3 regions of the Streptomyces sp. SID5643 genome follow, and region 1 is predicted to be linked to each of the others. Evidence: riboswitches for the same ligand, from Rfam matches in the RefSeq annotation. Region 1 holds a riboswitch; each other region holds the start of a gene.
What was found. Region 1 has a riboswitch for cobalamin ahead of GTY56_RS01280 (ABC transporter substrate-binding protein). Riboswitches for the same ligand answer to the same signal wherever they lie in the genome.

Region 1 (10,409 bases):
TGCCAAGGGTGTCCAGGGCCTCGCCGACCGCTCCGCCGTACGCCCGGATGAGGCCGCCGGCGCCGAGTTTGGCCCCGCCGAAGTAGCGGGTGACGACGGCGACGACGTACCGCATGTCGCGGCGCAGCAGCATCTGGAGCATCGGGACGCCGGCGGTGCCGCCCGGCTCGCCGTCGTCGCTCGCCTTCTGGACGGAGGCGTCCGCGCCGATCACATAGGCCCAGCAGTTGTGGGAGGCGTCGGCGTGCTGCTTGCGGACCGTGGCGATGAAGTCCTGTGCCTCCTGCTCGGTGGCCGCCGGAGCGAGGGCGCACAGGAAGCGGGAGCGGTTGACCTCGGTCTCGTGCACGCCGGTGCCGGCGACCGTGCGGTATTCGTCCTGCATCCGGCCAGCCTAATCGTGTGGCCGCCGGCGTCCCTGCGGGGCGGCCGGCCGGGAGGCCGGGACCTCGCCTACGAGCGGGCCACGACCTCGCCGGCCGTGACCTGGGGCGGGTTGGGCAGCAGCTCGGCGAGCCGGTCCCGGACGAATCCGCCCGCCCTCTCGGTCGACTCCTCGGCTCCGGCCCGGTCCTCGAAGAACCCGGTCGACACCATCACCCCGTCGCCGGCGTCGACGAAGCAGTAGGCCACGAACCCCTGGACCTGGCGGATGAGCGGCAGGAACTCCTCGTTCACCCTGCGTCCCGCCTCGGCCGGGTCCGTCACCCCTTCGTACCGCCGAATCACCGCGTGCATGGCTGCTCTCCTCCTGGCTGGGACGGCCGTTCTCCGCAGACGGCGTACCCGCCGCGGCAGGTGCGCGCAGCGCGAACCCGGCGCACATCACCGGAAAGGCCCAGGGCGGCCCGGGGGCCCGGGCTATTTCTTCCTGCCCCGGGGCACGGTCACGGACGTGAGCAGCGCGGCGTCGGGGGCGAGGTCCCGCCAGGCGGTGCCGCGCCACGTCAGGACGGCGAACGCCGAGGTGGGGAACTTCGTGCGGACCCGCTCCAGGGTGTCGTCGAGGCCGTCACCGGCGAGGGCCAGGACCAGTTCCTCCAGCCCGGGGTTGTGCCCGATCAGCAGCAGCGTCTCGACCTCGGCGGGCACCTCGTGGACGACGGCGAGCAGACCGGCCGGGCCGGCGGCGTACAGCCGCCGGTCGTGCCGGACCGGCGGGGGTGTGCCCCACTCGGCGGAGGCCAGGTCCCAGGTCCCGCGGGCGCGGACGGCGGTGGAGCACAGCGCGAGGTCCGGTAGGAGGTCGGCATCGGCCAGGGCCCGCCCGGCCGCGGGGGCGTCCCGGCGGCCGCGCGGGGCGAGGGGGCGTTCGTGGTCGGTGACGTCCACGGGCCAGGCGGACTTGGCGTGCCGCAGCACGACCAGACGGCGCAGCGGGCCTGCTCCGGCGCGTTCGATCATGACGGGGCTCCCAGATCGCTGGTGAGGTCGAGGCCGAGGAGCCGGTCGGCGTAGGCGTACGTCTCGAACCGGGCGCCGTCGGCCAGGTCCGGTTCGGTCTCGACATGACGCAGGACGTCCAGCACACCGGGGACGTCCAGGTCGTCCTCCCAGGCGTCGCGCAGCCTGCCCCGCACGGTGTCGGGGACCGGACGTGAGGGCTGCCGTGCCCAGCGGGCGACCGCGCCGCGCCAGCGGGCGAGGGTGGCACGGGCGTCGTCGAGCCCGGCCGCATCCAGCCGGATGGGGGCGCTGTGGTGACGGGAGAGCAGGGCGAGGCGCAGGGCTGCCGGGTCGCAGGGGGCCGGCGGATCCGGCTCCACGGACGCGACGGCGATCCGTACCCCGTCGGGCGCCCTGCGGCCCTCGGCGGTGACATGGACGACCTGGGCCTCGCCCAGACCGGCGCCGACGTCGGGGCTGTCCTCGAAGGGGCGGATGCCGAGCGTCGCGGCGCCGGCGCGCAGCTCGGCCTGCCGGCGGCCGCCGGTCAGCAGCGCCCACACCGGTGTGCCGCCGAGTTCCAGGGTCCTGACGAGCAGGTCCCCGACGAGCAGCACCCGCAGGTCCGTCGTGCCGGAGCCGGACGCGTGCACCTCGACACGGGTCAGACCCCGGCGGGCCGGGGCGGGGTCGACCGGCTCGCCGGTCCGGGCGTCGATGATGCGCAGCACGAGGTGAGCGTAGGCGGGCCGACGGCCCCACGCAGGCAGGCTCGGCGTTTTCCGGCCGCCGTGGCGCCACGGCCCGACCCGTGGCGGGCCCGGCCTCGCCATCTCTCAGGCCAGCGTGCCCAGGAACCGCACATGAGGCCGCCCCTCGGGCCCTTCGCGGCTGACGGCGGCCCGCACCCGGTACACCTCCGCGATGAGTTCCGCCGTGAGGACATCGCCCGGGGCGCCTCCCGCCACGACCCGCCCCGCGCACAGCACGACGACCCGATCGCAGTACGTCGCCGCGAGGTTGAGGTCGTGCAGGGCGACGACGGTGGTGACCGGCAGGCCCGCGACCAGGGTGAGCAGGTCGAGCTGGTGGTGGATGTCGAGGTGGTTGGTGGGCTCGTCGAGGAGAAGCTCGCGGGGCTCCTGGGCGAGCGCGCGGGCGATCTGCACCCGCTGGCGTTCGCCGCCGGAGAGGGTGTGCCAGAGCCGGCCGGAACGCTCGTCGAGGCCCGTGCGTTCGAGGGCGGCGCGCACCGCTCGCTCGTCGTCGTCGGTGGCGGGTGTCCAGGCGCGGCGGTGCGGGACGCGGCCGAGCCGCACGACGTCCTCGACCGTCAGCTCGACCTGGGTGTCCGACTGCTGCTCGACGACGGCGAGGCGGCGTGCGACCGTGCGGCGGGGCAGATCGCCGAGCGGTGTGCCGTCGAGAGTGACGACTCCGCAGGTCGGTGTGAGCAGCCCGGCCAGCAGCCGCAGCAGGGTGGACTTGCCGGAGCCGTTGGGGCCGAGGACGCCGACCGTGGAGCCGGTCTCGGGCGCGAGGGCGACGCCGTCCAGGATCAGATGCCCGTCGGCGCGGCGGCTGACCCGGTCGGCTCGCAGCCCCGCCCGCGCCGGTGCACCCGGGCCGCTCACCGTGCCCTCCGCGTCCGGTACAGCACCGCCACGAACGCCGGCACGCCGATCAGCGACGTCACGACCCCCACCGGAACCTCCTGCGGTTCGAGGACCGTCCGGGCGGCGGTGTCCACCCACACGAGGAACACCGCTCCGGCGAGGGCGGTGACCGGCAGCAGCCGCGCGTGCCCCGGGCCGGTCAGGGCCCGGGCGGCGTGCGGCAGGACCAGTCCCACGAAGCCGATCGCGCCCGCCGAGCTGACGAGCGCGGCCGTGAGCAGGGCCGTGACGCACAGCAGCACCAGGCGGGTGCGGGCGACGGACACCCCGAGCGCGGCCGCCGCGTCCTGCCCGAAGGCGAAGGCGTCGAGCGTACGGGCGTAGGACAGGCACACCACCAGCGCCACGGCCAGCACGGCCAGGCACAGCCACACGTCGGTCCAGCCGGCGCCGCCGAGCGAGCCGAGGAGCCAGAACAGCACGCCACGGGTCGTCTCGGCGTCGGCTGAGGTCATCACGACGAACGAGGTGAGCGCCGAGAAGAGCTGCATGGCGGCGACGCCCGCGAGGACGACCCGGTCGGTGGTGCCGCCGAGGGTGTGGCTGAGCAGCAGCACCAGCGCGAACGACAGCAGGGCGCCGAGGAAGGCGCCGGCGGACACCGACAGGGCGCCGCCGCCGGCGCCGAGCACGACCACGAGGACCGCTCCGGTGGAAGCTCCCGAGGACACACCGAGCACGAAGGGGTCGGCGAGCGGGTTGCGCAGCAGCGACTGCATCACCGCCCCGCAGACGGCGAGTCCGGCTCCGCACACGGCCGCGAGCAGGGTGCGGGGCAGCCGCAGCTGCCAGACGATCCCGTCCCGGATCGGTGCCAGCTCCGAACTGCCGAGGCCGAGCCGGGCGGCCACGACCGACCACACGTCGGCGACCCGGATGTCGGCGGGACCGATGGTGATGGCCACGGCGAGGGAGGCGACGAGAGCGACCGCCCCGGCCGCCCCGAGGGCGAGCCCGGTCCGCCGCCGGGGCCGGGCCGTGGCGCCCGTTGCACTCCCGGCGGTCACTTCACGAGCCCGAACCGGCGCAGCCCCGCGGCCACCTGCTCCACGCCCTCGACGGTGCGGATGGTCGGGTTCATGGCCTGCCCGCTGAGCAGCACGTACCGCTTGTGGCGGACGGCGTCCATGGTCCTGGTGACGGGGTTGGACTCCAGGAAGGCGATCTTCTTCGCGGCCGACTCGGCGGTCTGGGACTTGCGGGTCAGATCGCCGATGACGAGGACGTCGGGGTCGCGGTCGGCGACCGTCTCCCAGTTGATCTGCGGCCACTCCTCGTGCGTGTCGTCGAAGACGTTCTTCGCGCCGAGGGCCCTGGTGATGATGCCGGGTGCTCCGCAACAGCCCGCCATGTAGGGCGACTCGGAGTTCGCGAACCAGTAGAGGAGGGTGACGTCGGAGGCGTCGGTGCCCGCCGTGGCCTTCTTCAGGCGCTGCCGGAGGGAAGCCACGAGCGTGTCGCCGCGCTTCTCCACCCCGAACACCGTCGCGAGGTCGCGTACCTCGCCGTAGACGGTGTCGATGCCCAGGGCCTTGTCGCGGGCGCCGTCGCCGCCGCCCGAGTTGTCCTTGCCGGCGCAGTCGGACGGGGAGACGTAGGTGGGGACGCCGAGCTTCTCGAACTGCTCCCGGGTGGCGACGCCGCCCTTGCCGAGGGTGGAGACGAAGGACGCGGCGACGAAGTCGGGTTCGGTGTCCAGGACGCGTTCGAAGGACGGGTTGTTGTCGGCGATGCGCGGCACCTCGGCCTCGGACTTCTCCAGCCCCTTCATCACGGGGTCGGTCCAGGTGGCCGTGCCCGCGAGACGGTCGGCCAGGCCGAGGGAGAGCAGGATCTCGGTGGTTCCCTGGTTGAGGGAGACGGCGTGCCGCGGCGGGGCCGCCACCCGGACGTCGTGCCCGCAGTTGGTGAGGGTGACGGCGGCCTTGCCGTCGGTGGACGCGGCACCACCGCAGCCGGTCAGGAGCAGGGAGCCGGCCGCGAGCAGCGCGGCGGCACGGGCGGGTCGGGCGAGGGGCACGAAGAACCAGTCCTCAGGCGTCGAGGGCCCATGCGCGGAGCCCGGTCGTACGGTGCTCCCCCGCCGCACGTGGCCGCGGGGGCCGCCAGCAGGTCTTCGGACTCGGGTTCACCCGGGTCGGAGCGCCTTCCCGGACGTCCGCGTGGGAGTCCAGTGGCCGAGGCCCCGCCCGTCCCCCTCACCGCTGCGCGTCAGTTCCGGATTCGCACCGGATTCCCTGACCCACGTACATGGGTTCGACTGGCCTCGGCAAGCTATCACGGGGGCGCCCGGGAATCACCGCGCGTCGTGCATCGTTGCCCTCAGAGCAGTGCGTCCACGACTGACGAGGAGGCCGCCGTGTACGGCGACGAGGCAACGGTCCGCAGGATCCTCACCGAGCTCGGCGACACCTGGGCCGTGGTGGGCCTGTCGTCGAACCGGCAGCGGGCGGCGTACGGGGTGGCCGCCGTGCTCCAGCGCTTCGGCAAGCGCGTCGTGCCGGTGCATCCGAAGGCGGAGACGGTGCACGGGGAGCAGGGGTACGCGAGCCTGGCCGACATCCCCTTCGAGGTGGACGTCGTCGACGTGTTCGTGAACAGCGACCTCGCCGGTGCCGTCGCGGACGAGGCGGTCGCCAAGGGCGCGAAGGCCGTCTGGTTCCAGCTGGGTGTCGTCGACGAGGCGGCGTACGACCGGACCCGTGCGGCGGGCCTGGAGATGGTGATGGACCGCTGCCCGGCGATCGAGATCCCGCGGTTGTCTCCTCACCGGGTACAGGAATCCTGAAGCGTTCCCACCCGCAAGGGCTTGCCCGACGCTCCCCTGCCTCCGGGGCCGGGGAGATCGAGCGGAGCATCGAGGAGGTGGCGGTCGAGGCAGTGCCCGTCCACTGAGGCCGCCTCCATAATGTGCGCATGACGCGCCCCCTTCCGTCCGCCGAATCCGGCGCCCGGCAACGCTTCCCGGTCGTTGTCGTGGGCGCCGGTCCCGCCGGTCTGACCGTCGGCAACATCCTGCGGGCCGCGTCCGTGGACTGCCTGGTGCTGGAGACGGAGACCCGCGACTTCATCGAACACCGGCCCCGTGCCGGGGTCATCGAGGAATGGGCCGTGCGCGGGCTGGAGAAGCGGGGCCTCGCCCGCAACCTGCTGGACCGTGCGGAACTGCACACCGCGTGCGAGTTCCGCTTCGACGGCGAGCGGTACCGGTTCCCCTACGGCGAGCTGACGGGCAGTCATCACTTCGTCTATCCGCAGCCGTTGCTGGTGACGGACCTGGTACGCGAATATGCCGACGTCCGGGGCGGGCCCATCCGCTTCGGGGTCCGTGACGTGCGGATCCACGACCTCGACAGCGACCGGCCCTGGGTGTCGTACACCTGCCCCGAGACGGGCGAACCCGAGGTCGTGCACTGCGACTTCGTCGCCGGCTGTGACGGGGCGCGCGGGGTGAGCCGGGCCTCGCTCCCGCCCGAGCGGGTCCGGATCGCGCGGCACGACTACGGCATCGGCTGGCTGGCCCTGCTCGCCGAGGCACCGCCGTCCACCGACTGCGTGCTCTTCGGCTGCCATGCGCGCGGCTTCGCCGGCCAGATGCCCCGCAGCCCGGAGGTGACCCGCTACTACCTCCAGTGCCCGCCGGGCGACGACGTGGGGAACTGGCCGCACGAGCGCGTCTGGGCGGAGCTGCGGGAGCGGCTCGGGGCGGCCGGCGTGCCGCCACTGACCGAGGGCCGGCTGATCGAGAAGCGCGTGCTGGACATGCACGACTACGTGGTCGAGCCGATGGCGCACGGCCGGCTCTTCCTCGCCGGTGACGCGGCCCATCTGGTCGCCCCGATCGCCGCCAAGGGCATGAACCTCGCCCTGCACGACGCCTTCCTGCTCGGTGACGCCCTGGTCGCGCGGCTGACCACCGGTGACGGCAGCGGCCTCGACGGCTACGCGCAGGCGTGTCTGCGGCGGGTGTGGGACTACCAGGAGTTCTCGCAGTGGCTGTCCGAGGTGTACCACGGCACGGCGGCGGGCGATCCGTTCCGCGCGGGCACCACGCTCGCCCGGCTGCGCCGCCTGTTCACCTCGCCGGCGGCGGCCGCCGCCTTCGCCGAGCAGTACCTGGGGACGGCCCCGCGGTACTGACTCAGTCGTGCGGCGGGCGGTCACTGAGGCGGTGGTCGGCCACGTTCAGCGCCTCGTCGACGAGCCGGCGCAGATGGCCGTCGCGGAGCGAGTAGATCACCCGGCGACCTTCCTTGCGCGTGCTCACCAGACCGGCGAGACGCAGTCGCGCCAGGTGCTGGCTGACGGCCGGCCTGGCCGCCCCGCACGCCTCCGTGAGCGACGTGACGTCGGCCTCTCCTCCGGTCAGCGCGTGCAGCAGGGCGAGCCGGGTGCGGTCGCCGAGCAGGGCGAGGAGTTCCGCCGCGAGGACCAGCTGCTCCTCGCCGGGGCTGCGCGGATGCGCATCATGCGCAGATGACAGGTGCATGCGTGCGCTCATACGCACATAATGGCGCCCGGGCGCGGGTACGTCCACTCTCGCGCGCACCGGAAGGGGATCCACGTGAGCGACCGGCACGAGCACCCGCACGAGCACGACCACACCCACGGGCACGCACACGACCACACCCACGGGCGCGGGCACCGGCGCGGCCTGCGCCACCGGGTGGGTCACCTCCTCGCCCCGCACTCCCACGAGACGGCCGACAAGGTCGACTCCGCTCTGGAGTCCTCCGCCCGCGGCATGCGGGCGCTGTGGGTCTCGCTCACCGTCCTCGGCGTGACGGCGCTGGCCCAGGCCGCCGTGGTGGCCGTCTCCGGGTCCGTGGCGCTGCTCGGGGACACGGTGCACAACACCGCGGACGCGCTGACCGCCGTCCCGCTCGGGATCGCCTTCGTGCTGGGACGGCGCGCGGCCACGCGCCGTTTCACCTACGGCTACGGGCGGGCCGAGGACCTGGCCGGTCTCGTGATCGTGCTGACGATCGCGGCGTCCGCGGCCTTCGCGGGCTGGACGGCCGTGGACCGGCTGCTGGATCCGCGCCCCGTCCAGCACGTCCCGGCGGTCGCCGTGGCCGCCCTCGTCGGCTTCGCCGGCAACGAGTGGGTGGCCCGCTACCGCATGCGCGTCGGCCGCTCGATCGGCTCGGCGGCGCTGGTCGCCGACGGGCTGCACGCCCGTACCGACGGCTTCACCTCGCTGGCCGTGCTGCTGGGCGCCGGAGGCTCCGCCCTCGGGTGGCAACGGGCGGACCCGGTCGTCGGGCTGCTGATCACCGCGGCCATCGCACTGGTCCTGCGGGACGCGGCCCGGGAGGTGTTCCGCCGGGTGCTGGACGCCGTCGACCCGGCCCTGGTGGACCGGGCCGAGCGGGCGCTGACCGGGGTGCCCGGGGTGCGCGGGGTGGGTGAGCTGCGGCTGCGCTGGATCGGTCACCGGCTGCGTGCCGAGGTGGCGGTCGTGGTGGACGGTGACGCGACGGTGCGCGAGGCCCACCGCATCGCCGTGGACGCCGAACACGCGCTGCTGCACGCGGTACCGCGCCTGACCGCGGCCCTGGTGCACGCGGATCCGGAACCGGCCCCGGGCGAGAGCGACCCCCATCTCCCCCTGGCCCACCACAGCGCGACCTAGGGGTGCTTGGAGGTCCAGTGCGGTCCCCGCGGTGTTCGGTGCGTGCCCTCGGCGTGCGGGATGAAGGCCCTCGTAGCGGAGCTACCTGGGCCTTTGGCCGGTGCGGCGAGGGTGCGTGCCGGGCGCCGCGGGTGCTGTGCGGGACTTCCAAAACACCCCCTGGCTCAGGAGACCCCGAGCCCCTCCAGCACCACGGCGCCCGGCAGTTCCGCGAACGCTTTGCCCGGGACCAGCAGCTTGCCGCGTCGCCGGCCGCTGCCGACGAGCACGTACGGCAGGTCGACGACGGCCGCGTCCACCAGGACGGGCCAGCCGTCCGGCAGGCCGAGCGGGGTGATGCCGCCGTACTCCATGCCGGTCTCGCCGGTGGCCGTGTCCATGGAGGCGAAGGAGGCCTTGCGGGCACCGAGCTGCCGACGCACCACGCCGTTGACGTCGACCCGGGTGGTGGACAGTACGACGCACGCGGCGAGGGTGGACTCGCCACCCCGCTTGCCCGCGACGACCACGCAGTTCGCCGACCGCTCCAGGAGGTCCTGCCCGTAGTGCTCCACGAAGGTGGCGGTGTCGGCCCACTCCGGGTCGGTGTCGACGTAGACGATCTGCTCGGCCGGGACGCTGCCGGACCAGTGGCGTACGGCGTCGGCGACCGGGGTGGTGAGTTCGTCGAGGCAGACGGGGGCCGGGCGGGCGTTGTCGAAGTGTCCGATGGGTGAGCGCATGGCCGCACGCTAACAACGGCGCACCGGCGGCGTCCCGGGCGTCTCAGGCCACGGGCGGCACCGAGACGGCCATGACCATCTCCATGGGCTCCTCGCCGGTGTTGCCGTAGACGTGCGGGACGTTGGCCTCGAAGTGGACGCTGGCGCCCGCGGGCACCCGGTGCTCGACGCCGTCGACGGTGAGGGTCAGTTCGCCCGCCGTGACGTGCAGCAGTTCGGTCGTGCCGGCGGGGTGCGGGTCCGACGGACTGCTCTCGCCGGGCATGAGCCGCCAGTCCCACATCTCCAGCGGGCCGGGCGCCTCGGTGCCCGCCAGGAGCCGGTTGTAGCTGCCGGCGTCGGTGTGCCACAGCCGTACGGCCTGCTCGGCCGGGACGATGCGGACGTTCGGGCCCTGCTCGTAGTCGAGCAGGGTGGTGATGCTGACGCCGAGTGCGTCGCCGATCTTGACGACGGTGCCGAGGCTGGGGTTGGTACGGGCCTGCTCGATCTGGATGAGCATACCGCGGCTAACACCCGCCCGGGCGGCGAGCACGTCCAGGGTGAAGCCGCGCACCGCGCGCCAGTGCTTGACGCTCCGCGCCAGGGACTGGGTCAACAGGTCGAGGTCCGACACATTCCGTCCAATATTATGTATGACACAGTGCAGTCGACTGCACTATGGTGTGGTTGACCTGATCGTGCACTGAACTGTACTGCGAGGTATCCGCCACCATGACAGCGCTCTTCGCCCTGGCCACCAGCCTGTTGTGGGGACTGGCCGACTTCGGCGGCGGTCTGCTGACCCGGCGCACCCCCGCGCTCACGGTGGTCGTGGTCTCGCAGTCGATCGCGGTGGTGGTGCTCGGCGCCCTTGTGGTGGCGACCGGGGGCTGGAGCGAGGCCGGGCCGCAGCTGTGGTTCGCCGTGGCGGCCGGGCTGGTCGGGCCGGTGGCGATGCTCGCGTTCTACAAGGCGCTCGCGCTGGGCCCGATGGGCGTGGTCTCGCCG
Region 2 (10,409 bases), on a different contig from region 1:
GTAGGACACACCTCGGTACGAGGAGATCTCACACAGATGATGGATCACCACTGGGCCGAATGATCCATACGCCGTTGATCACGCACTCGCCACACCGTTGATCACGCATTCGATCAAGCGGCACCGACGCTCAGGCCAGGGCGACGAGATCCGCGTAGTCGGCTCCCCACAGGTCCTCGACGCCGTCCGGCAGCAGGATGATCCGCTCCGGCTGGAGCGCCTCGACGGCGCCCTCGTCGTGCGTGACGAGGACGACCGCGCCCTTGTAGGTGCGCAGCGCGCCCAGGATCTCCTCGCGGCTGGCGGGGTCGAGGTTGTTGGTCGGCTCGTCGAGGAGCAGCACGTTCGCCGAGGACACCACGAGGGTGGCGAGGGCGAGGCGGGTCTTCTCGCCGCCGGAGAGGACCCCGGCCGGCTTGTCGACGTCGTCGCCGGAGAACAGGAACGAGCCGAGCGTCTTGCGGACCTCCACCAGGTCCAGGTCGGGCGCGGCGGAGCGCATGTTCTCCAGGACCGTGCGCTCGGGGTCGAGGGTCTCGTGCTCCTGCGCGTAGTAGCCGAGCTTGAGGCCGTGGCCCTCGATGACCTTGCCGGTGTCGGGCTGCTCCGCACCGCCGAGCAGACGGAGCAGGGTCGTCTTGCCCGCGCCGTTGAGGCCCAGGATGACGACGCGCGAGCCCTTGTCGATGGCCAGGTCGACGTCGGTGAAGATCTCCAGCGACCCGTAGGACTTCGACAGGCCCTCGGCCATGAGGGGGGTCTTGCCGCACGGGGAGGGCTCGGGGAAGCGCAGCTTGGCGACCTTGTCGGACTTGCGCTCGGCCTCCAGGCCGGCCAGCAGCTTGTCCGCCCGGCGGGCCATGTTCTGCGCGGCGACGGTCTTGGTGGCCTTGGCCCGCATCTTGTCGGCCTGCGAGTGCAGCGCGGAGGCCTTCTTCTCGGCGTTCTGCCGCTCGCGCTTGCGGCGCTTCTCGTCGGCCTCGCGCTGCTGCTGGTAGAGCTTCCAGCCCATGTTGTAGATGTCGATCTGGGCGCGGTTGGCGTCCAGGTAGAACACCTTGTTGACGACCGTCTCGACCAGGTCGACGTCGTGGGAGATCACGATGAAGCCGCCGCGGTAGGTCTTCAGGTAGTCGCGCAGCCAGACGATCGAGTCGGCGTCGAGGTGGTTGGTGGGCTCGTCGAGCAGCAGGGTGTCCGCGTCGGAGAACAGGATGCGGGCGAGCTCGATACGGCGGCGCTGACCGCCGGAGAGCGTGTGCAGCGGCTGGCCGAGGACCCGGTCGGGCAGGTTGAGCGCGGCGGCGATGGTGGCGGCCTCGGCCTCGGCGGCGTACCCGCCCTTGGTGAGGAACTCCGTCTCCTGGCGCTCGTACTGCCTGAGCGCCTTCTCGCGGGTGGCGCCCTGGCCGTTGGCGATGCGCTGTTCGTTGTCGCGCATCTTGCGGATCAGAACGTCCAGGCCGCGCGCGGACAGGATGCGGTCGCGGGCGAGGATGTCGAGGTCGCCGGTGCGGGGGTCCTGCGGGAGGTAGCCGACCTCACCGGAGCGGGTGATGGTGCCGCCGGCGGGCATGCCCTCGCCCGCCAGGCATTTGGTGAGGGTGGTCTTCCCCGCGCCGTTGCGGCCGACCAGGCCGATGCGGTCGCCCTTGGCGATGCGGAACGAGGCGTTTTCGATGAGGACGCGGGCACCGGCGCGCAGCTCGATACCGGAGGCGGAGATCACGGACAGACTCCAGGGCGGATACGGGGGCGGGATGGACGGCTGAGGACGTTCCCGCCGTCTAATGCGCGAGGAGAATGGCCATGGGGACATTCTAACGGGGGCGTGCAACCACTTTTTCTGTGTGCGGGTGTTCGATCACCGGTGGCCGGACGCGGGGCCGTCGCCGGGGGTCGGTGGAACACTGAGGGCGACAGCCCCGCGAGTCCCGAGGAAGTGATCGCCATGGCAGGCACGTCCGGCGGGCGTCCGAGCGTCTACCCGACGCTGTTGTACGCGGACGCGAAGGCGGCGATCAGGCAGCTCACGGAGGCCTTCGGCTTCACGGAGCTGTCGGTGTACGAGGGCGAGGACGGCTCGGTGCTGCACGCCGAGCTGGCGCAGGGCAACGGCGCGGTGATGGTCGGCAGCAAGGGCCGGGGCGGTCTGTTCGGCACGGCGATGAGGAACGCGGGCACCACAGGGGTGTACGTGGTGGTGGACGACGTCGACGGGCACCACCGCCACGCCGTGGAGCACGGCGTGGAGGTGCTGATGCCCCCGACGGACCAGGACTACGGCTCGCGGGACTACATGGCGCGCGACCTCGAAGGCAATGTGTGGAGCTTCGGGACGTACGCGCCGGAGATCACGACGGGCTGAGGTCTCCCGCACTCGGCCGGACCGGCTGCCCCGCTCCCCTAGCTGCCGCCGGTGTGCACCTGGAAGGCGGCCCGGCGGACGGCCTTGGCCAGGGCCGGGTCGGGATGTGCGGCGGCGAGGGCGACCAGCACCTGCACGGTGCGCGGATGTCCCACGGCGCGCACCTCCTCCAGGAGCATCGGGACGGTCGGCTGCACCGCGGACTCCAGGTGACGCACCAGCAGCGGCGCCTCCCCGTGGTCGGCGACGGCGGCCGCGGTGTCCACCCACAGCCAGGTCGCCTCCTCGCGGGTGAGGACCTCGTGGGCGTCCTCGGGGTCGGCGCCGTCGTGCTCGGCCAGCCACAGCAGCGCGTACGGCCGGAGCGTGGGCTCGTCCAGCACGCCGCGGACGTCCGGCTCGGCGGGGGCGCCGACCACGCGCAGCGCCTCGAAGGCGAGGCCGCGCAGCAGGGCGTCCTCACCGCGGGCGGCGCCGAGGAGTTCGGTGACGGCGCTGCCGACGGGGCGGGCGGCGAGCCAGGCGCGGTATTCGGCGCGGGCCGCGTTCGGGCGTAGCTGGGCGCAGCCGCGGAGCATGTCGTCGGCGGCCTGCTCGATGTTCCCGGCGGGGCTCTGCGCGGCGACGCAGATCTGCTCCAGTTTGACCCAGACGGCCCAGCTGCCGAGCGGTGTGAGGGTGGCCTGGCCGTCGCCGTAGGTGAGGGCGCCGACGGAGGCGAGGGCGCGCAGGGCCCAGTCGAGCAGGGGGGCGAGCGGGGCGTCGGTGGGCTCCGGCTCGGCCGGCGGCTCGGGCTGGGGGCCGTAGGGGATCTCGCAGCGGGCGGTGCGCAGCTCGGTGACGCGCTGCTCCAGGAGGTCCAGGAGCTGCTCCACGGGGACGGGCCCGGCGGACAGCTGGAGGAAGGACAGCGCCTGCGGCATGGCGGAGACGACCTCGGCGACGGCGGCGGGCTCGTGCTCCGCGGGCTCCGGGTGGGCGAGCGACCAGGCGTCGAAGAGGGCGACCCAGCCGCGCAGCACGGCGCTGTCGTCGCGGTCCCAGGCGCGCAGCCGCCAGCCGGAGCGGGCACTGTCGCCGTGCACCTCGACGAGGCCGGCGAGGCGGGCGGTGTCCCAGTCGGCTCTGACCTGAGCCGGTGTCAGGCCCAGTTCGCGGGCGGCCCGTTCGGCCGTCGCGTCGGAGAGGGTGGCCTTGCCGTCGTCGGTGGCGCTGTCCCGGCCGGGGCCGAGCGCGGCGTCGGCCCAGCGGGCGACGCGGGCCGCGTCGGCGAGACCTGAGCGAGCCATTCTGGCCAGCTCCGCCGGTGCCGGGGTGCCCTCCGGGGGGCGTGGTGCGGGGCGGCGCGAGCGCCGCTGGTTCATCGCTGGTGGGGCGGCGGCCAGGGGTCGCGGGCGGACGAGTCGAAGCCTGGAGTCGCGCGGGATACGGGACGTCACGGGTGCAGTCTTCCGGTTGACGGTCCGAAAACCCAAACGGAATGTCACGGCGGGCGACGGGGATGGCCAACGCACCGGTTCCCGGGAGTGGTCGAGGGCCGGGAACCGGCCAGTGGTACGACGCTAAACGGAATCCTCGCGACCGGTCGGCGCAAGGGGCGGCGGAATGCGGTTGCGACGGGGCGAAGGGGGCGTGAACGGGGGGTGCGTGAGACGCCGGAACGGGATGCCGCGCCGGCGCGTGGGCGGGAACGGCGTCACATGAGGGGTGTCAGGAAGCGCCGCAGGGCCTCCTCGTAGGCCTCCGGGTCGGCGTTCCACATGGCTCCGTGGGGTGCGTTGCGGACGGTGCGCAGGGCGACCGTGCCGGGGCGGGCGTCGGCGAGCCGGCGGGAGAGCTGCCAGGGGGCGACGGTGTCGTCCGGGCCGTGGATGACGAGCGCCGGGACGCCCGGCCCGCCGGACGGGACCGGGCCCGGGGCACGGCCGCCGGACAGGCCGGTGCGGCCCTGGGCGGCCCGGACCGCGAGGGGCAGCAGCACCCCCGGGGTGCGACGGGCCGAGGCCAGGGCGCGCAGGGTGGTCTCCCAGGCGAGCACCGGGGAGTCCAGGACGAGCCCGGAGACACGGGCGCGCAGCCCCGAGTGCGCGGCGGCGCGCAGGGCCATGGTGGCGCCGGTGGACCAGCCGTGCAGGACGACCTGGCGTGCTCCGTGGCGTACGGCGTAGCGGATGGCGGCGTCGAGGTCGCGCCACTCGGTCTCGCCGAGGTGGCTGAGGCCGTCGGGCGGGCGGGGTGCGCCCAGGTCGCCGCGGTAGGCGAGGGCGAGCACCGGGAAGTGGTTGCGGTGCAGGAACGGCATGACGTTCATGGCGAGTTCGCGGGTGGCGCCCAGGCCGTGCACGGCGATCACCCAGGTGTCCCGCTTGCCCGGCACGAACCACGCGGGCAGGGCGCCGAGCTCGCCGGGGACGTCGACGTCGGCGTGTTCGAGTCCCAGGGCGGCATCCGGGTTGCCGACGTATACGTTCGGCGTGAGCCAGACCTTGTCACCGGGCTTCAGCGTGCCGTGGGTGACGCTCTCCAGGCGGCGCACGACGGTGTCGACGGGGTGCGGGGCGCCGGTCAGGACGGGGCCGACGACCGCGTGCGAGCCGTTGCCGGACAGGCCGTAGCGGCCGGGGCGCAGGGCGGCGAGGTCCCGGGTGAGGCTGATCCGCCCGGCGGCGGTGCCGTGCACGGTGAGCCGGGGTTCGGTCGGCAGGGGCCTGCCGGGGGGCGCCTTGAGCGCGGCGTCGCTGGCGAGCCGGCCGGCGGCCACCGCGGCGGCACCGGCGCCGATGACGGCGGTGACGGCAGCGGCCGTCGCTTTGGCAGTGCGCACGGCTCCAGTGTCCCGGCCGGTTCCGCGGGCGACCAGTGGGGCGGAGCGGCGGGGTGACGTCCGCGGCGGCCGCAGGGACGGCTCAGCCCCGCTGGCCGTATCCGCGCAGGCGCTCCTCCACCTCCGCCAGCTGCTCCCGCGACAGCAGGCTCGGTGCCTGGCCGGGCACCGAGGAGGCGGTCAGCCACAGGCGGCACATCCACTCCAGCTGGGCGGTGCGGTCGTATGCCTGATCGAGGGTGGTGCCGTGGGTGACGGTGCCGTGGTTCCGGAGGAGGCAGCCGGAGCGGCCGTCGAGGGCGCGGAGCATGTTCTCGGCCAACTCGTCCGTGCCGTACGTGGCGTACGGGGCGACTCGGACGGGGCCGCCGAGCGCCGCGGCCATGTAGTGGATCAGCGGGAGTTCGCTCACGAGCGTCGAGACGGCGGTCGCGTGGACGGCGTGGGTGTGGACGACGGCCCGGGCGCCGGTGGTGCGGTAGACCGCGAGGTGCATGGGCAGCTCGCTGGTGGGGACGAGGGTGCCGAGGACCTGCCGGCCGTCGAGGCCGACGCCGGTCACGTCGTCCGGGGTCAGCCGGTCGTAGGGGACGCCGGACGGTGTGACCAGGACGGTGTCCCCGACGCGCACGGAGACGTTGCCGGACGTGCCGACGACGAGTCCGTCCGCGACCGTCCGGCGGGCCGCCGCGACGAGGTCCTCCCAGGCGTGCGCCTCCTCGGGGCGCGCGCTTCTGCGCCGCGGCTCCCCCGCCTCCCGTCCGTACTCCCGGGCGCCCCCCGTGCCCCGCTCGCCGCCTCGCTCGTCACCTCGCTGCTCAGCCATGCCGCGATCCTGCCAGGCGGGGGCTCAACGCGCTGCCGGCCGGGGGCCCTTAGGGGCGACGGCGGCGGAATCCTGCCGGGTGAGCAGAACCCCTTCAACGGGTCACTCGATCAGCTGACGGGGTACCGCGCGGGGCGCCTGCCCACCGGGCGCCGGAGCGGCCGTCGAGGGGCGTCGCCCCGACCCCCTGTGCGGTCACCCCTGCGCCCTCCCCAGTTCATCTTCCGTTCACTCAGGTTGCCTACGGTCGTCCCGCCAACGACCTCGAACGATTGCCTGGGTAAATGGAAAGCTTCTCGCTGATCCTCGCGATTGTGGTGGTAACCGCACTCGCGTTCGATTTCACGAACGGTTTCCACGACACCGCGAACGCGATGGCCACCACCATTTCCACGGGCGCCATGAAGCCCAAGGTTGCGGTGGCCATGTCCGCGGTCCTCAACCTGGTCGGCGCCTTCCTGTCCGTCGAAGTCGCCAACACGATCTCCAAGGGCCTCGTCGACGAGGCCGGCATCCGGCCCGAGGTCATCTTCGCCGCCCTGGTCGGCGCGATCCTCTGGAACCTGCTGACGTGGCTGGTCGGTCTGCCGTCCAGCTCCTCGCACGCCCTCATGGGCGGTCTGATCGGCGCCACGATCGCCTCGGCGGGCGTCGGGGCGGTGCACGGTGACGTGCTGGTCACCAAGGTCCTGATCCCGGCGATCGCCGCCCCGCTGGTCGCGGGCATCGCGGCGATGCTGGCCACCCGGCTGACGTACTCCCTCGGCAAGAAGGCCGACGGCGAGGCGTCCCGGAAGGGCTACCGGGCCGGCCAGATCGCGTCGGCGGGCCTGGTCTCCCTGGCGCACGGCACCAACGACGCGCAGAAGACGATGGGCATCATCACCCTCGCCCTGGTCGCCGGCGGCACCCTCGCCCCCGACTCCGACCCGCCCATGTGGGTCATCCTCTCCGCGGGCATCGCGATCGCGCTCGGCACCTACCTGGGCGGCTGGCGCATCATCCGCACCATGGGCAAGGGCCTGACCGACCTCCAGCCGCAGCAGGGCTTCGCCGCCCAGACCTCCGCGGCCACGGTCATCCTGGCCTCCTCGCACCTCGGTTTCTCCCTCTCCACGACGCACTCCGTCTCCGGCGCCGTGATGGGCGCGGGGCTCGGCCGCAAGGGCGGTGTCGTCCGCTGGTCGACCGCGACGCGGATGTTCGTCGCCTGGGGTCTGACCCTGCCGGCGGCGGCCCTGGTGGGCGCTCTCGCCGAGTACGTCACCGGCTTCGGCGCCTGGGGCACCGCGGTGGTGGCCGTCTTCCTCGTCGCGTCCAGCGCGGCCATCTGGAAGGTGTCGCGGCGGGAGATCGTCGACCACACCAACGTCAACGACACCGACGACGCCGAGCCCGCGGGCGTGGTCACCACGGCGATGGCCGCGGTCACGCCGCCGCCGGCCGGCACGCCGGCGGAGTCCGTGCCGTCGTTCCCCGCCCAGGCCACCGCCGAGCGGACGGCCTCCACGACCACCACGGTCTGACCCCGCCCACCGGCAACAAGGAAGAGTCTCCGATATGAAGATCGACTGGGCGGCCCTCGGCTCCGTGTTCGGCGTCAGCCTCGTGGTCACCGTGGCTCTCGTAGCCCTGTTCACCCTCGGCATCACCGGTCTGTCCCGCCGCGAGCGGGCGGTGGCCCAGGGCGGGTCCGCGGGCCTCGCGGTCACCGGCGCCTACGCGTGCTTCGCGGCGTGCGCGGCAGCCGTCGGGTACGGCATCTATCTGATCGTGGCCTGACGGCCCGACCGCACATCGTCCGCCGGGCGGCACGGGACCTGACTCCCGTGCCGCCCGGTCGTCGTGTGTGCACAGGGGCCGGTGTGGGGTTCTCCACACTCTCCCCTCGCAGGTCAACGGCAAGTTGACGGCGGTTCGCGGCCGTGGTGGACTGCCGGGGCCAATACGGCGGCAGGAGAGGAAGCCGGTGCGAGTCCGGCGCGGTCCCGCCACTGTCACCGGGGTAGTGATCCCCGGGAGCCAGGAACTCTCACCGCCGGTCTCGTCGAACCAGGGCGTGGACACCCTGAGTGAGGACACATATCGCCATGCGCGGCTGCCGATCGAGGTTCACCACCCCACCCCCGCCCGCCCTTCTGGCCGGCTGAGCCCATGGGTGCCGGTCGCGTCTTCGCGTACGGTGCCGCCGCCGGTCTGATCGGTGACCGGCTGCTCGGTGATCCTCGCCGGGGGCATCCGGTCGCCGCGTTCGGGCGGGCCGCGGGTGCCGTGGAACGGGTGCTGTGGCGGGACCACCGAGGGTGGGGCGCGCTGCACACCGCCGTGTGTGCCGGAGGGGCCGTCGCCCTCGGGTCCGTCGCCGCGCGGGCCGTACGGACGTCCCCCGTCGCCTCCGTCACGCTGACCGGCGCCGCCACCTGGGCCGTCGTCGGGGGGACTTCACTCGCCCGGGAGGCGCGGACCATCGGGCAGGCCCTGGAGGCCGGGGACGTCGAGGCGGCCCGGGCGCGGCTGCCGCATCTGTGCGGGCGGGACCCGCAGGCCCTCGACGCCGCCGGCATGGCCCGGGCCGTGGTCGAGTCCGTCGCCGAGAACACCTCCGACGCGGTGGTGGGGGCACTGGTGTGGGGGGCCGTCGGCGGGGTGCCGGGGCTGCTCGGGTTCCGGGCCGTCAACACCCTGGACGCCATGGTCGGGCACAAGTCGGCCCGGTACCGCCGGTACGGGTGGGCCTCCGCGCGGCTGGACGACCTCGCGGGGTGGCCGGGCGCGCGGCTGACCGCCGTACTCGCGGTGCTGGCCGGACCGGATCCGCGCGGGGCCGTGCGCGCCTGGCGGGCCGATGCGGTGCGGCATCCGAGTCCCAACGCCGGGCCCGTGGAGGCCTCGTTCGCCGGGGCGCTCGGGGTGCGGCTCGGCGGGACGCTGTCGTACGGCGGGCGGGTGGAGCACCGGCCCATGCTGAACACACGGGGACGGGCCGTCGGTACGCACGACGTCGAGCGGGCCGTGCGGCTGTCGAAGCGCGTCACGTGGCTCGCGCTCGGGGTGTGCGCCGGTGCGCGGTTGCTGATGAGCGCGCGGGCATCGAGAAGGGGGAAATGACATGAGCGGTGGGCTTCTGGTCGCCGGCACCACCTCCGACGCCGGCAAGAGCGTCGTGACCGCCGGGATCTGCCGGTGGCTGGTGCGGCAGGGCGTGAAGGTCGCGCCCTTCAAGGCGCAGAACATGTCCCTGAACTCCTTCGTGACGACGGAGGGGGCCGAGATCGGGCGGGCGCAGGCCATGCAGGCGCAGGCCTGCCGCATCGAGCCGACCGCGCTGATGAATCCGGTGCTGCTCAAGCCCGGCGGCGAGCAGAGCAGCCAGGTCGTGCTGCTGGGCAAGCCGGTCGGGGAGCTGAGCGCGCGCGGCTACCACGGCGGGCGGCAGCAGCAGTTGCTCGGAACGGTGCTGGACTGCCTGGAGCAGTTGCGGGGCACGTATGACGCGGTGATCTGTGAGGGGGCCGGTTCTCCCGCCGAGATCAATCTGCGGCGGACGGACATCGTGAACATGGGGATCGCCCGGAACGCCGGGCTGCCCGTGCTCGTCGTCGGCGACATCGACCGGGGCGGTGTGTTCGCCTCGTTCTTCGGGACGGTGGCGCTGCTGTCGCCGGAGGACCAGGCCTGTGTCGCGGGGTTCCTCGTCAACAAGTTCCGCGGGGACGTCTCCCTGCTGGAGCCGGGCCTGGACATGCTGCACGGGCTCACCGGGCGGCACACCTACGGCGTGCTGCCGTTCCGGCACGGGCTCGGGATCGACGAGGAGGACGGCCTCAGGGTCTCCCTGCGGGGGGCCGTGCGGGAGTCCGTCGTCGCCCCGCCCGTCGGCGAGGACGTGCTGCGCGTCGCGGTCTGCGCCGTGCCGCTGATGTCCAACTTCACGGACGTGGACGCCCTGGCCGCCGAGCCGGGCGTCGTGGTGCGGTTCGTGGACCGGCCGGAGGAGCTGTCCGACGCCGACCTCGTCATCGTGCCCGGCACCCGCGGGACGGTCCGGGCGCTGGAGTGGCTGCGCGAGCGCGGGCTCGCCGACGCCCTGGTCCGCAGGGCCGCCGAGCAGCGGCCCGTGCTCGGCATCTGCGGCGGCTTCCAGATCCTCGGCGAGCACATCGAGGACGACGTCGAGAGCCGCCGGGGCCATGTCGACGGGCTCGGGATCCTGCCCGTGCGGGTGCGGTTCGCCCGCGAGAAGACCCTCACCCGGCCGCAGGGCGAGGCCCTCGATGAGCACGTCGAGGGCTACGAGATCCACCACGGGGTCGCCGACGTCACGGGAGGGACTCCCTTCCTGGACGGCTGCCGGGTCGGCCAGACCTGGGGCACGCACTGGCACGGCTCGC
Region 3 (10,409 bases), on a different contig from region 1:
AGTGGGATCGTGTCGGCAGACCGAGCCGGGAAGGCGGAGCATGAGCACCGACGTCAGCAGTGCGGAGAACGAGAACGGGGTGCCCGTCCGTACCGCGCGCGTGCCCAAGTACTACCGCCTGAAGAAGCACCTGCTCGACATGACGGAGACGCAGGCACCGGGCACGCCCGTCCCGCCCGAGCGCACGCTGGCGGCCGAGTTCGACACCTCGCGCACGACCGTGCGCCAGGCGCTCCAGGAACTGGTCGTCGAAGGCCGGCTGGAGCGCATCCAGGGCAAGGGCACCTTCGTCGCCAAGCCGAAGGTCTCGCAGGCGCTGCAACTGACCTCCTACACCGAGGACATGCGCGCCCAGGGCCTCGAACCGACCTCTCAGCTGCTCGACATCGGCTACATCACGGCCGACGACCGCCTGGCCGGGCTGCTCGACATCACGCCCGGCGGGCGCGTGCTGCGCATCGAGCGGCTGCGCATGGCCAACGGCGAGCCGATGGCCATCGAGACCACCCACCTGAGCGCGAAGCGCTTCCCCGCGCTGCGGCGTTCGCTGGTGAAGTACACGTCCCTCTACACGGCGTTGGCCGAGGTCTACGACGTCCACCTCGCGGAGGCCGAGGAGACCATCGAGACGTCCCTGGCCACCCCGCGCGAGGCCGGCCTGCTCGGCACGGACGTCGGCCTGCCGATGCTGATGCTCTCCCGCCACTCCCTCGACCGGGAGGGCCAGCCGGTGGAGTGGGTGCGGTCGGTCTACCGGGGGGACCGCTACAAGTTCGTGGCCCGCCTGAAGCGGCCCGTCGACTAGCGGCGGCACCCAGCGCTTACGGCGCTGCTGAGGCCGGGTTTCGGTTGGGTACCGCATTGCGGACGAGGGGTTCCGCTGTCGCCGCACCCTGACCTAGATTGCCTGCGCACTACAGGTGATCACCAAGGGGACGGAGCCGCCTGATGTCGCAAGCACCGGAAGTCAGCAGAGGGCCGGTGGTGACGCCCGTGCGCGTCGTCATCGCCGTCTGCCTCATAGCGCCGTTCGTGGCCATGCTGTGGGTCGGCTCCTACGCGAAGACCGACCCGGTCTTCATCGGGATCCCGTTCTTCTACTGGTACCAGATGGCGTGGGTGCTCATCTCCACCGTCCTGACGATGATCGCCTACAAGCTCTGGCAGCGTGACCAGCGCGCCCGCTCGGCCGCGAAGGGCGGTGCGTCGCAGTGAAGGACGGCGTGAACGGCGTCGCGCTCGGCGTCTTCATCTTCTTCTTCCTGGCCGTCACGGTCATGGGCTTCCTGGCCGCGCGCTGGCGCAAGGCCGAGAACGAGCACAGCCTCGACGAATGGGGCCTGGGCGGCCGCTCGTTCGGCACCTGGATCACCTGGTTCCTGCTCGGCGGCGACCTGTACACGGCGTACACCTTCGTCGCCGTGCCGGCGGCGATCTACGCGGCGGGCGCGGCCGGCTTCTTCGCGGTGCCGTACACGATCCTGGTGTACCCGCTGATCTTCACCTTCCTCCCCCGCCTGTGGTCGGTGTCCCACAAGCACGGCTACGTCACGACCTCCGACTTCGTGCGCGGCCGCTTCGGCTCCAAGGGCCTGTCGCTGGCCGTGGCCCTCACCGGCATCCTCGCGACGATGCCGTACATCGCGCTCCAACTGGTCGGCATCCAGGCCGTGCTGGACGTGATGGGCGTCGGCGGCGGAGAGAACACCAACTGGTTCATCAAGGACCTGCCGCTGCTGATCGCGTTCGGCGTGCTGGCGGCGTACACGTACTCGTCGGGTCTGCGGGCCCCCGCGCTCATCGCGTTCGTGAAGGACACGCTGATCTACATCGTCATCGCGGTGGCGATCATCTACATCCCGATCAAGCTGGGCGGCTTCGACGACATCTTCGCCAAGGCCAGTGAGGCGTACAGCCAGACCAACCCGGCGACGGGCGCGCCGCGCGGTGCGCTGACACCGGCGGAGCCGGGCCAGTGGACGTACGCCACGCTGGCGTTGGGCTCCGCGCTGGCCCTCTTCATGTACCCGCACTCGATCACGGCGACGCTGTCCTCGAAGAGCCGTGAGGTGATCCGGCGCAACACCACGATCCTGCCGCTGTACTCGCTGATGCTGGGCCTGCTGGCGCTGCTCGGGTTCATGGCGATCGCGGCCGGCATCAAGGTGCAGAACGGGCAGCTGGCGATCCCTCAGCTGTTCGAGACGATGTTCCCGGACTGGTTCGCGGGCGTGGCGTTCGCGGCGATCGGCATCGGCGCGCTGGTGCCCGCGGCCATCATGTCCATCGCGGCCGCGAACCTCTTCACGCGCAACATCTACAAGGACTTCATCAAGCCGGACGCCACCCCCGCGCAGGAGACCAAGGTCTCCAAGCTGGTGTCGCTGCTGGTGAAGGTGGGTGCCCTGGCCTTCGTCCTCACCATGGACAAGACGGTCGCCATCAACTTCCAGCTGCTGGGCGGCATCTGGATCCTGCAGACCTTCCCGGCCCTGGTCGGCGGCCTGTTCACCCGCTGGTTCCACCGCTGGGCCCTGCTCGCGGGCTGGGCGGTCGGCATGGTCTACGGCACGGTCGCCGCGTACGGCGTGGCCTCCCCGACCCAGAAGCACTTCGGCGGCTCCGCGAAGGAGATCCCGGGTATCGGGGAGATCGGCTACATCGGCCTCACGGCGTTCGTCCTGAACGTGGTGGTGACGGTGGTCCTGACCTTCGTCCTGAGGGCCCTGAAGGCCCCCGACGGCATCGACGAGACCAAGCCGGAGGACTACACGGCGGACGCGGGCGACCCCGGAGTCCAGGTGGAACTCCCGCCTGCGACCGCCGGATCCGCACACTGATCCCAGGGCCCCCGGGCCCTCCACGAACACCCCGCAGCGGGCCGCCGTGACCAAGCGTCACGGCGGCCCGCTGTCACGTAAAGCTGACGCTCTGACACCACCGCGACACAACATCTGGGGGTGCCACCGGAACCCGACACAAGATGTATGCTCATGCTCGCTGCCGCCGCAGGGGAATCCGGTGCGAATCCGGAACTGTCCCGCAACGGTGTACTTGTGCATGTTTCGTGCACAAGCGTCAGTCCGAGGACCTGCCGACAGCGCACCCGGCCACCCGGCCGTGGTGCCCCGACGTCCGGGCCTCGTGGAATGGGCCGGTGGACGCGACGCCGCCTGCGCTCGCGTACTGCCCCCTGCCCTCGACGAGGCCCCCGTGCCGAGCGAGGGAGAGCCCCACGTGACCATCGCGCCAGCCGAACCGGTCTCAGCCAGCGAAGAAGAGCACGACGCCCCCGGTGCCGCGCTGTTGCGGACCCTGACCGAGCTGACCGCCGACCTTCCCGACGCCGAGCCCGGCCGGGTCGCCGCCGCGGCGTTGCGCGGCCGGTCCGCACAGGCGGACGAGAGCGAGTTGCGGGAGCTGGCGACGGAGGCCGCGGCCGGTCTGATCTCCGAGGACCCCGCTTACTCCCGGCTGGCCGCCCGGCTGCTGACCATCGGCATCCGCGAGGAGGCCGCCTCGCAGGGCGTCACGTCCTTCACCGAGTCCGTGGCGGTGGGCCACCGCGAGGGCCTCATCGCCGACCGCACCGCCGAGTTCGTCCGGCTGCACGCGGCCCGGCTCGACGCGCTCGTCGACACCGGCGCCGACGACCGCTTCGGCTACTTCGGCCTGCGCACCCTGCACAGCCGCTATCTGCTGCGTCACCCGCTCACCCGCAAGGTCGTCGAGACGCCCCAGCACTTCATGCTGCGGGTCGCCGCCGGTCTCGCCGAGGACGACACCCGCCGCTCCGTCGACGAAGTCGCCGCGCTCTACGGACTCATGAGCCGCCTCGACTACCTCCCCTCCTCCCCCACCCTCTTCAACTCGGGCACCCGGCACCCGCAGATGTCGTCCTGCTACCTCCTCGACTCCCCGAAGGACGAGCTGGACTCCATCTACGACCGGTACCACCAGGTGGCCCGGCTGTCGAAGCACGCCGGCGGCATCGGGCTCGCGTACTCCCGCATTCGCGCCCGCGGTTCCCTGATCCGCGGCACCAACGGCCACTCCAACGGCATCGTCCCGTTCCTGAAGACCCTCGACGCCTCGGTCGCCGCCGTGAACCAGGGCGGCCGCCGCAAGGGCGCCGCCGCGGTCTACCTGGAGACCTGGCACTCCGACATCGAGGAGTTCCTGGAGCTGCGCGACAACACCGGCGAGGACGCCCGCCGCACGCACAATCTGAACCTGGCGCACTGGGTGCCGGACGAGTTCATGCGCCGCGTGAACACCGACGCGCAGTGGTCGCTGTTCTCCCCCGCGGACGTGCCCGAGCTGGTCGACCTGTGGGGCGAGGAGTTCGACGCCGCGTACCGGGCGGCCGAGGCGAAGGGCCTCGCGAAGAAGACCCTGCCCGCCCGTGAGCTGTACGGCCGCATGATGCGCACCCTCGCGCAGACCGGCAACGGATGGATGACCTTCAAGGACGCCGCCAACCGCACCGCCAACCAGACCGCCGAGCCCGGCCACGTCGTCCACTCCTCCAACCTCTGCACGGAGATCCTGGAGGTCACCAGCGACGGGGAGACCGCGGTCTGCAACCTCGGCTCGGTCAACCTGGGTTCCTTTGTCGACACATCGACCGGTGATCTCGACTGGGAACGGCTGGACGAGACCGTCCGCACGGCCGTGACGTTCCTCGACCGGGTCGTGGACATCAACTTCTACCCGACCGAGCAGGCCGGCCGCTCCAACGCCCGCTGGCGTCCCGTCGGCCTCGGGGCCATGGGCCTCCAGGACGTCTTCTTCAAGCTGCGGCTGCCCTTCGACTCGCCGGAGGCCAAGGCCCTCTCCACCCGTATCGCCGAGCGGATCATGCTCGCGGCGTACGAGGCCTCCGCCGACCTCGCCGAGCGCAACGGGCCGCTTCCCGCCTGGGAGAAGACCCGTACGGCCAGGGGCGTGCTGCACCCCGACCACTACGACGTGGAGCTGACCTGGCCGGAGCGCTGGGCGGCCCTGCGCGAGCGCGTCGCCACGACCGGCATGCGCAACTCCCTGCTGCTCGCCATCGCCCCCACCGCCACGATCGCCTCCATCGCGGGCGTGTACGAGTGCATCGAGCCGCAGGTGTCCAACCTGTTCAAGCGCGAGACGCTGTCGGGCGAGTTCCTCCAGGTCAACTCCTACCTGGTGGACGAGCTGAAGCGGCTGGGCGTGTGGGACGCCCGCACCCGGGAGGCCCTGCGCGAGGCCAGCGGCTCGGTGCAGGACTTCGCCTGGATCCCCGAGGACGTGCGCGCCCTGTACCGCACGGCGTGGGAGATCCCGCAGCGCGGCCTGATCGACATGGCGGCGGCCAGGACTCCGTTCCTGGACCAGTCGCAGTCCCTGAACCTGTTCCTGGAGACGCCCACCATCGGCAAGCTCTCCTCGATGTACGCCTACGCCTGGAAGTCCGGGCTGAAGACGACGTACTACCTGCGCTCGCGCCCGGCGACCCGCATCGCCCGCGCCGCGAAGGCCCAGGCCACCGTCCCCGCGCAGACCGCCCCCGACCCCGAAGCGGTCGCCTGTTCCCTGGAAAACCCCGAGTCCTGCGAGGCCTGCCAGTAATGAGCACCCAGAACCTTCTCGACCCCGGCTTCGAACTCACCCTGCGCCCCATGCGCTACCCGGACTTCTACGAGCGCTACCGGGACGCCATCAAGAACACCTGGACCGTGGAGGAGGTCGACCTCCACTCGGACGTCGCCGACCTGGCCAAGCTGTCACCGGCGGAGCAGCACCTCATCGGCCGGCTGGTCGCGTTCTTCGCGACGGGCGACTCGATCGTCGCGAACAACCTGGTGCTGACGCTGTACAAGCACATCAACTCCCCCGAGGCGCGGCTCTACCTGAGCCGCCAGCTCTTCGAGGAGGCCGTGCACGTCCAGTTCTACCTGACGCTGCTCGACACCTATCTGCCCGACCCGGAGGACCGCGCGGCGGCCTTCGCGGCCGTGGAGAACATCCCGTCCATTCGCGAGAAGGCCGGGTTCTGCTTCAAGTGGATCAACGAGGTCGAGAAGCTGGAGCGCCTGGAGTCCCAGGCGGACCGGCGTCGCTTCCTGCTCAACCTGATCTGCTTCGCGGCGTGCATCGAGGGCCTGTTCTTCTACGGCGCCTTCGCGTACGTCTACTGGTTCCGCAGCCGGGGCCTGCTGCACGGCCTGGCCACCGGCACCAACTGGGTGTTCCGCGACGAGACGATGCACATGTCGTTCGCCTTCGACGTGGTCGACACCGTCCGCAAGGAGGAGCCCGAGCTGTTCGACGACCGGCTCCGGCAGGAGGTGACGGACATGCTCCGGGAGGCCGTCGAGGCCGAGTTGCAGTTCGCGCGCGACCTGTGCGGGGACGGCCTGCCGGGCATGAACACCGAGTCGATGCGGCAGTACCTGGAGTGCGTCGCCGATCAGCGGCTCACCCGCCTCGGCTTCGCTCCGGTCTACGGCTCCGAGAACCCCTTCTCCTTCATGGAGCTCCAGGGGGTTCAGGAGCTGACCAACTTCTTCGAGCGGCGGCCCTCCGCGTACCAGGTGGCGGTGGAGGGCACCGTCGACCTGGACGAGGACTTCTGAGCCGGTACGCCTTCCCTGGCCTCCTGAGCCTCCCTGATCCGACGGTCGATGCGCCGCTCGCGCACCAGGCCGATCACGGACGGGAGGATCAGGAGGACCAGGATCCCCAGCGTGGCGGTCATTCCGATGAGTGCTTCGATCTGGTTCGTGTTCATGGACACCACTGTCGCGCCGATGGCTCCTTACCGTCAGTGGCAGGACTGCCGTAGACCCTCGAATTACTGCCAACGGCGGGGCACACTGGAGGCATGCTGCAGAACGTGGCCGTCGCCCTGCTCGACGGCGTGAACCCCTTCGAACTGGGTGTGGTGTGCGAGGTCTTCGGCACCGACCGGAGCGACGAGGGCCTGCCGGTCTACGACTTCGCCGTCGCCTCGGCCGAGGGCCCGGTGCTGCGCATGAACTCGGGCTTCTCGCTCCAGGCCGAGCACGGCCTGGAGCGGCTGGAGACGGCCGACCTGATCGCCGTACCGGCCGGCCACACCTACGCGTCCCGGGATTTTCCCCCGGAGCTGCTGGACTCCCTGCGCCGCGCGGTCGACCGCGGCGCCCGGGTGCTGAGCGTGTGCTCCGGCGTCTTCGTGCTGGCCGCGGCCGGGCTGCTGGACGGCCGCCGCTGCGCCACGCACTGGAAGCACGCCAAGGACCTCGCCCGGCAGTACCCGCGTGTGATCGTCGAGCCGGACGTGCTCTACGTCGACGAGGACCCGGTGATCACCTCCGCCGGCACGGCCGCCGGCATCGACGCCTGCCTGCACCTGGTGCGCAAGGAGCAGGGCTCCGAGGTCGCCAACAAGATCGCCCGGCGCATGGTGGTGCCGCCGCACCGCGACGGCGGCCAGGCCCAGTACATCGAGCGCCCGCTCCCCCACCCCGAGGGCGACACGATCGGCGACGTGCTGGCGTGGATGGAGCGCCATCTCGACGAGGAGGTCACCGTCGAGCAGCTCGCCGCCCACGCCCACATGTCCCCGCGCACCTTCGCCCGCCGCTTCCAGCAGGAGACCGGGACCACTCCCTACCGCTGGGTCCTGCGCCAGCGCGTACTGCTGGCCCAGCGGCTGCTGGAGGCGACGGACGAGACGATGGACGCGATCGCCGGCCGAACGGGATTCGGCAACGCGGCCACGCTGCGCCACCACTTCGTCCGGGCGATCGGAACCACGCCGAACTCCTACCGGCGGACGTTCAGAGGCCCCGAAGCGGCCTGAAGCCCCCCTCCGTCACCTCGGCACCGGCCGCACCCGCAGGTCGTGCGGCCGGAGCGTGATGCCGACGCGGGTGGCGTCCTTGGAGCCCGGGACCTGCTCGAACCGGTACCTGGTGGCCAGGGCCGCCGTGACCAGCGTCAGCTGGGCCATCGAGAAGTGATCGCTCGGGCACTTGCGGTTGCCCACGCTGAACGGACTCATGGCGTGCTTCGGGATGTCCTTGACCCGGTCCGGAAGCCAGCGGTCAGGGTCGAACTCCAGGTGTCGCTCGTACGACTTCGGATCGCGCTGGATCGCGTACGGGCTGTAGATGATGTCCGCCCCGGACGGAATACGGTATCCACCGAGTTCCGTGTCCCGTACCGCCCGGCGCGTCAGAATCCAGACGGCGGGACTCAAACGCATGGACTCGACGACGACATTGTTGGTGTGCCTGAGTCCTCGGACGTCTGCGAATGCCACCGGCCTCCCACCGGTGACCGCTTGCACTTCGTCGTGCACCCGGTCGGCGTGTTCGGGGTGCTCCGCGAGCATATGCAAGAGCCACATGATCGTGGAGGCGATGGTCTCGCTGCCGGGGGTGAGGATGGCGACGACCTGATCGTGGATCTCTTGTTCCCCGATCGGCTCTCCATTCTCGTCCGTCGCCTCCAGCAATGCCGTCAGCAAATCGTCCGGCTTTTGACCGGATGCCCGGCGCTCGGCGACGATCTCGTCGACGAGGAGATGCAAATCGGCCAATGCCCGGTTGAATTCACGGTTCGCCGGGAGCGGCAGGTTGTAGAGCGGTCCGAGCGGGACCACCATCCGCCGGTACATCCCCCGGAAGACGGTGGCGAGGGCGACGCACAGCCGTTCCGCCCGCTCGTCCATGTAGTCGCCGCGCAGCAGGCAGCGGGCCGCGATGCGCACGGCCACCCGGAAGGACTCCGAGGTGCAGTCGATCGTCTCGCCGGGCTTCCAGCGCTCGGCCAGCGCGTGGGCCTCCTCCTCCATGATCGGGCCGTAGGCGGGGATGGCGTCGAGCCGGAAGGCGGGCTGGATGGTGCGCCGCTGGCGCCGGTGGCGCGGGCCGTTCGCGGTGGCCACGCCCTCCTTGCCGAGCAGGCCCTCCAGGGACTCCCACAGCGGCCCGGCGATGATGAAGTCGTTGCTCAGCGCCAGGGCGCCGGTCAGGGCCGGGGTGGTGACCGCGTACACCGTCTTCGGCCCGAGCTTCAGCCGCACGACGTCGCCGTGGTCGCGCAGCCGTGCCATGAACGCCAGGGGGTCGCGCGCGAGCTTCCAGCCGTGCCCGAGGACGGGGACCCCGCCCCCCGCCCGGGGCGGCTCCCTCAGCTCCACGGCCGGCGGGGTTTCGGGCTTCACGGACTCGACGGTCATTTCTCACCTGCCGCTTCGTTGTTGACGTACGGGGGCGTGGACCGGTCGTCCCAGCTGTCGACCATGTAACGGCCGGACTCGTGGTGGAACCAGTACACGGAACTGAACCAGTTCCGCATATTGCTCAGGCAGGCCCGCACGGCGGTGCTGAGTTCCTTTCCGCGCACGGAGCCGTCGGCGAGATCCTCGGCGAACCGCAAGGCATCCCGCTCGACCTGGAGGAAATCGGTGATGCATTCCTCGACACGACGCCGGACTTCCGCGACCGCCTGTTCCAGAGTCAGCCCCTCATGGGTGATGAGACTGATTCCGAGATTGTGCACCTCGTCGCCCGCCAGTTCTTTCGGGAGCGAGCACAGATCGTTGTACCAGGCGGCGAATTCCTGACTCAGCAGCGCCGCCCGCCGAAATGCCGGATGTTTCCGCACGGTGTCGGGGAGTTCGCATCCGGCGGTCGGCTCCAGCAGGTCCGTCCATATCCAGTGCGCGAAGGTGAGCCGACGCAGCCGGAGGTACTCCTCGACCGTCGGGACGATTCCCTCGGTGCGATTGTGGAACTCCTGGTCGTACGCGTCGATCACCGCGTGGAAGTGCCGGGCGAACCGGAGGTTCCACGTCTGGGGCAGGAACGCGTACAGCCGCAGCACGCTGTCCGCGAACCCGGCGACCAGTGGGTCCTCGTGGTGCAGGTGCTCCCCGGGTGAGTCGAGGGCCGAGTGCAGCCGGTCCCGCAGCAGTCGCCAGGCGACCGGACGGCCGTGCACGATGTCGCGGTCGTGCCGGTCGTCCCAGACGAAGAACCACGCGCTGTAGTCGGCTATCGCTTGCAGGACCTCGTCGGACGCGCCGAGGTAGTACCCGGCCATGAGGTCGGTGTAGCAAAGTCCGTCGGCATATTCCTCCACCTTGTCCGCCGACATGAGCTGCTTTTCGAGCAGCCAGGCCCGGGTCTTCTCCTGGCACTTCGGCCAATACGGGTGGAGTCGCCGGGGAAACGCCGCCTCGATCACCGGGAGAGAGAGCGACGGTGGAACTGCGATCGTGACCGGTGCCGTTGTGGTGCCGTGTGACAAAGCATGCACGAACTAACCCCTCTCAGCCGCCAGCTGGCGCGGGCGCCCCTCCCTTCGTGCCGGGCGTGCGCCGTTGCATACCCCGCTCATCCCATTCAGCACTACAACTGACCGTTCTGGGAACGCATTTGCTT

Region 2: linked by a shared signal. The riboswitch ahead of GTY56_RS14605 (cobalamin biosynthesis protein) and the one ahead of GTY56_RS01280 (ABC transporter substrate-binding protein) in region 1 are both predicted to bind cobalamin.
Region 3: linked by a shared signal. The riboswitch ahead of GTY56_RS12785 (ribonucleoside-diphosphate reductase subunit alpha) and the one ahead of GTY56_RS01280 (ABC transporter substrate-binding protein) in region 1 are both predicted to bind cobalamin.

What each region holds. Positions count from the first base shown of each region.
Region 1 is NZ_WWIC01000013.1:2,082-12,490, reverse strand. It holds gene GTY56_RS01310 (YigZ family protein) at 1-385, opposite strand, end outside; gene GTY56_RS01305 (hypothetical protein) at 454-738, opposite strand; gene GTY56_RS01300 (SixA phosphatase family protein) at 862-1,404, opposite strand; gene GTY56_RS01295 (hypothetical protein) at 1,401-2,117, opposite strand; gene GTY56_RS01290 (ATP-binding cassette domain-containing protein) at 2,223-3,020, opposite strand; gene GTY56_RS01285 (iron chelate uptake ABC transporter family permease subunit) at 3,017-4,069, opposite strand; gene GTY56_RS01280 (ABC transporter substrate-binding protein) at 4,066-5,082, opposite strand; cobalamin riboswitch at 5,153-5,342, opposite strand; gene GTY56_RS01275 (CoA-binding protein) at 5,422-5,850, shown strand; gene GTY56_RS01270 (4-hydroxybenzoate 3-monooxygenase) at 5,979-7,202, shown strand; gene GTY56_RS01265 (ArsR/SmtB family transcription factor) at 7,204-7,563, opposite strand; gene GTY56_RS01260 (cation diffusion facilitator family transporter) at 7,627-8,697, shown strand; gene GTY56_RS01255 (YbaK/EbsC family protein) at 8,862-9,419, opposite strand; gene GTY56_RS01250 (cupin domain-containing protein) at 9,463-10,035, opposite strand; gene GTY56_RS01245 (DMT family transporter) at 10,134-10,409, shown strand, end outside.
Region 2 is NZ_WWIC01000112.1:30,345-40,753, reverse strand. It holds gene GTY56_RS14640 (ABC-F family ATP-binding cassette domain-containing protein) at 131-1,729, opposite strand; gene GTY56_RS14635 (VOC family protein) at 1,952-2,368, shown strand; gene GTY56_RS14630 (hypothetical protein) at 2,407-3,807, opposite strand; gene GTY56_RS14625 (alpha/beta fold hydrolase) at 4,065-5,192, opposite strand; gene GTY56_RS14620 (class II aldolase/adducin family protein) at 5,275-6,018, opposite strand; gene GTY56_RS14615 (inorganic phosphate transporter) at 6,303-7,544, shown strand; gene GTY56_RS14610 (hypothetical protein) at 7,579-7,800, shown strand; cobalamin riboswitch at 7,931-8,069, shown strand; gene GTY56_RS14605 (cobalamin biosynthesis protein) at 8,173-9,126, shown strand; gene GTY56_RS14600 (cobyric acid synthase) at 9,128-10,409, shown strand, end outside.
Region 3 is NZ_WWIC01000101.1:33,118-43,526, reverse strand. It holds gene GTY56_RS12800 (GntR family transcriptional regulator) at 41-805, shown strand; gene GTY56_RS12795 (DUF3311 domain-containing protein) at 949-1,215, shown strand; gene mctP (monocarboxylate uptake permease MctP) at 1,212-2,840, shown strand; cobalamin riboswitch at 2,978-3,113, shown strand; gene GTY56_RS12785 (ribonucleoside-diphosphate reductase subunit alpha) at 3,238-5,601, shown strand; gene GTY56_RS12780 (ribonucleotide-diphosphate reductase subunit beta) at 5,601-6,608, shown strand; gene GTY56_RS39905 (hypothetical protein) at 6,521-6,763, opposite strand; gene GTY56_RS12775 (GlxA family transcriptional regulator) at 6,857-7,819, shown strand; gene GTY56_RS12770 (bifunctional albaflavenone monooxygenase/terpene synthase) at 7,832-9,202, opposite strand; gene cyc1 (epi-isozizaene synthase) at 9,199-10,284, opposite strand.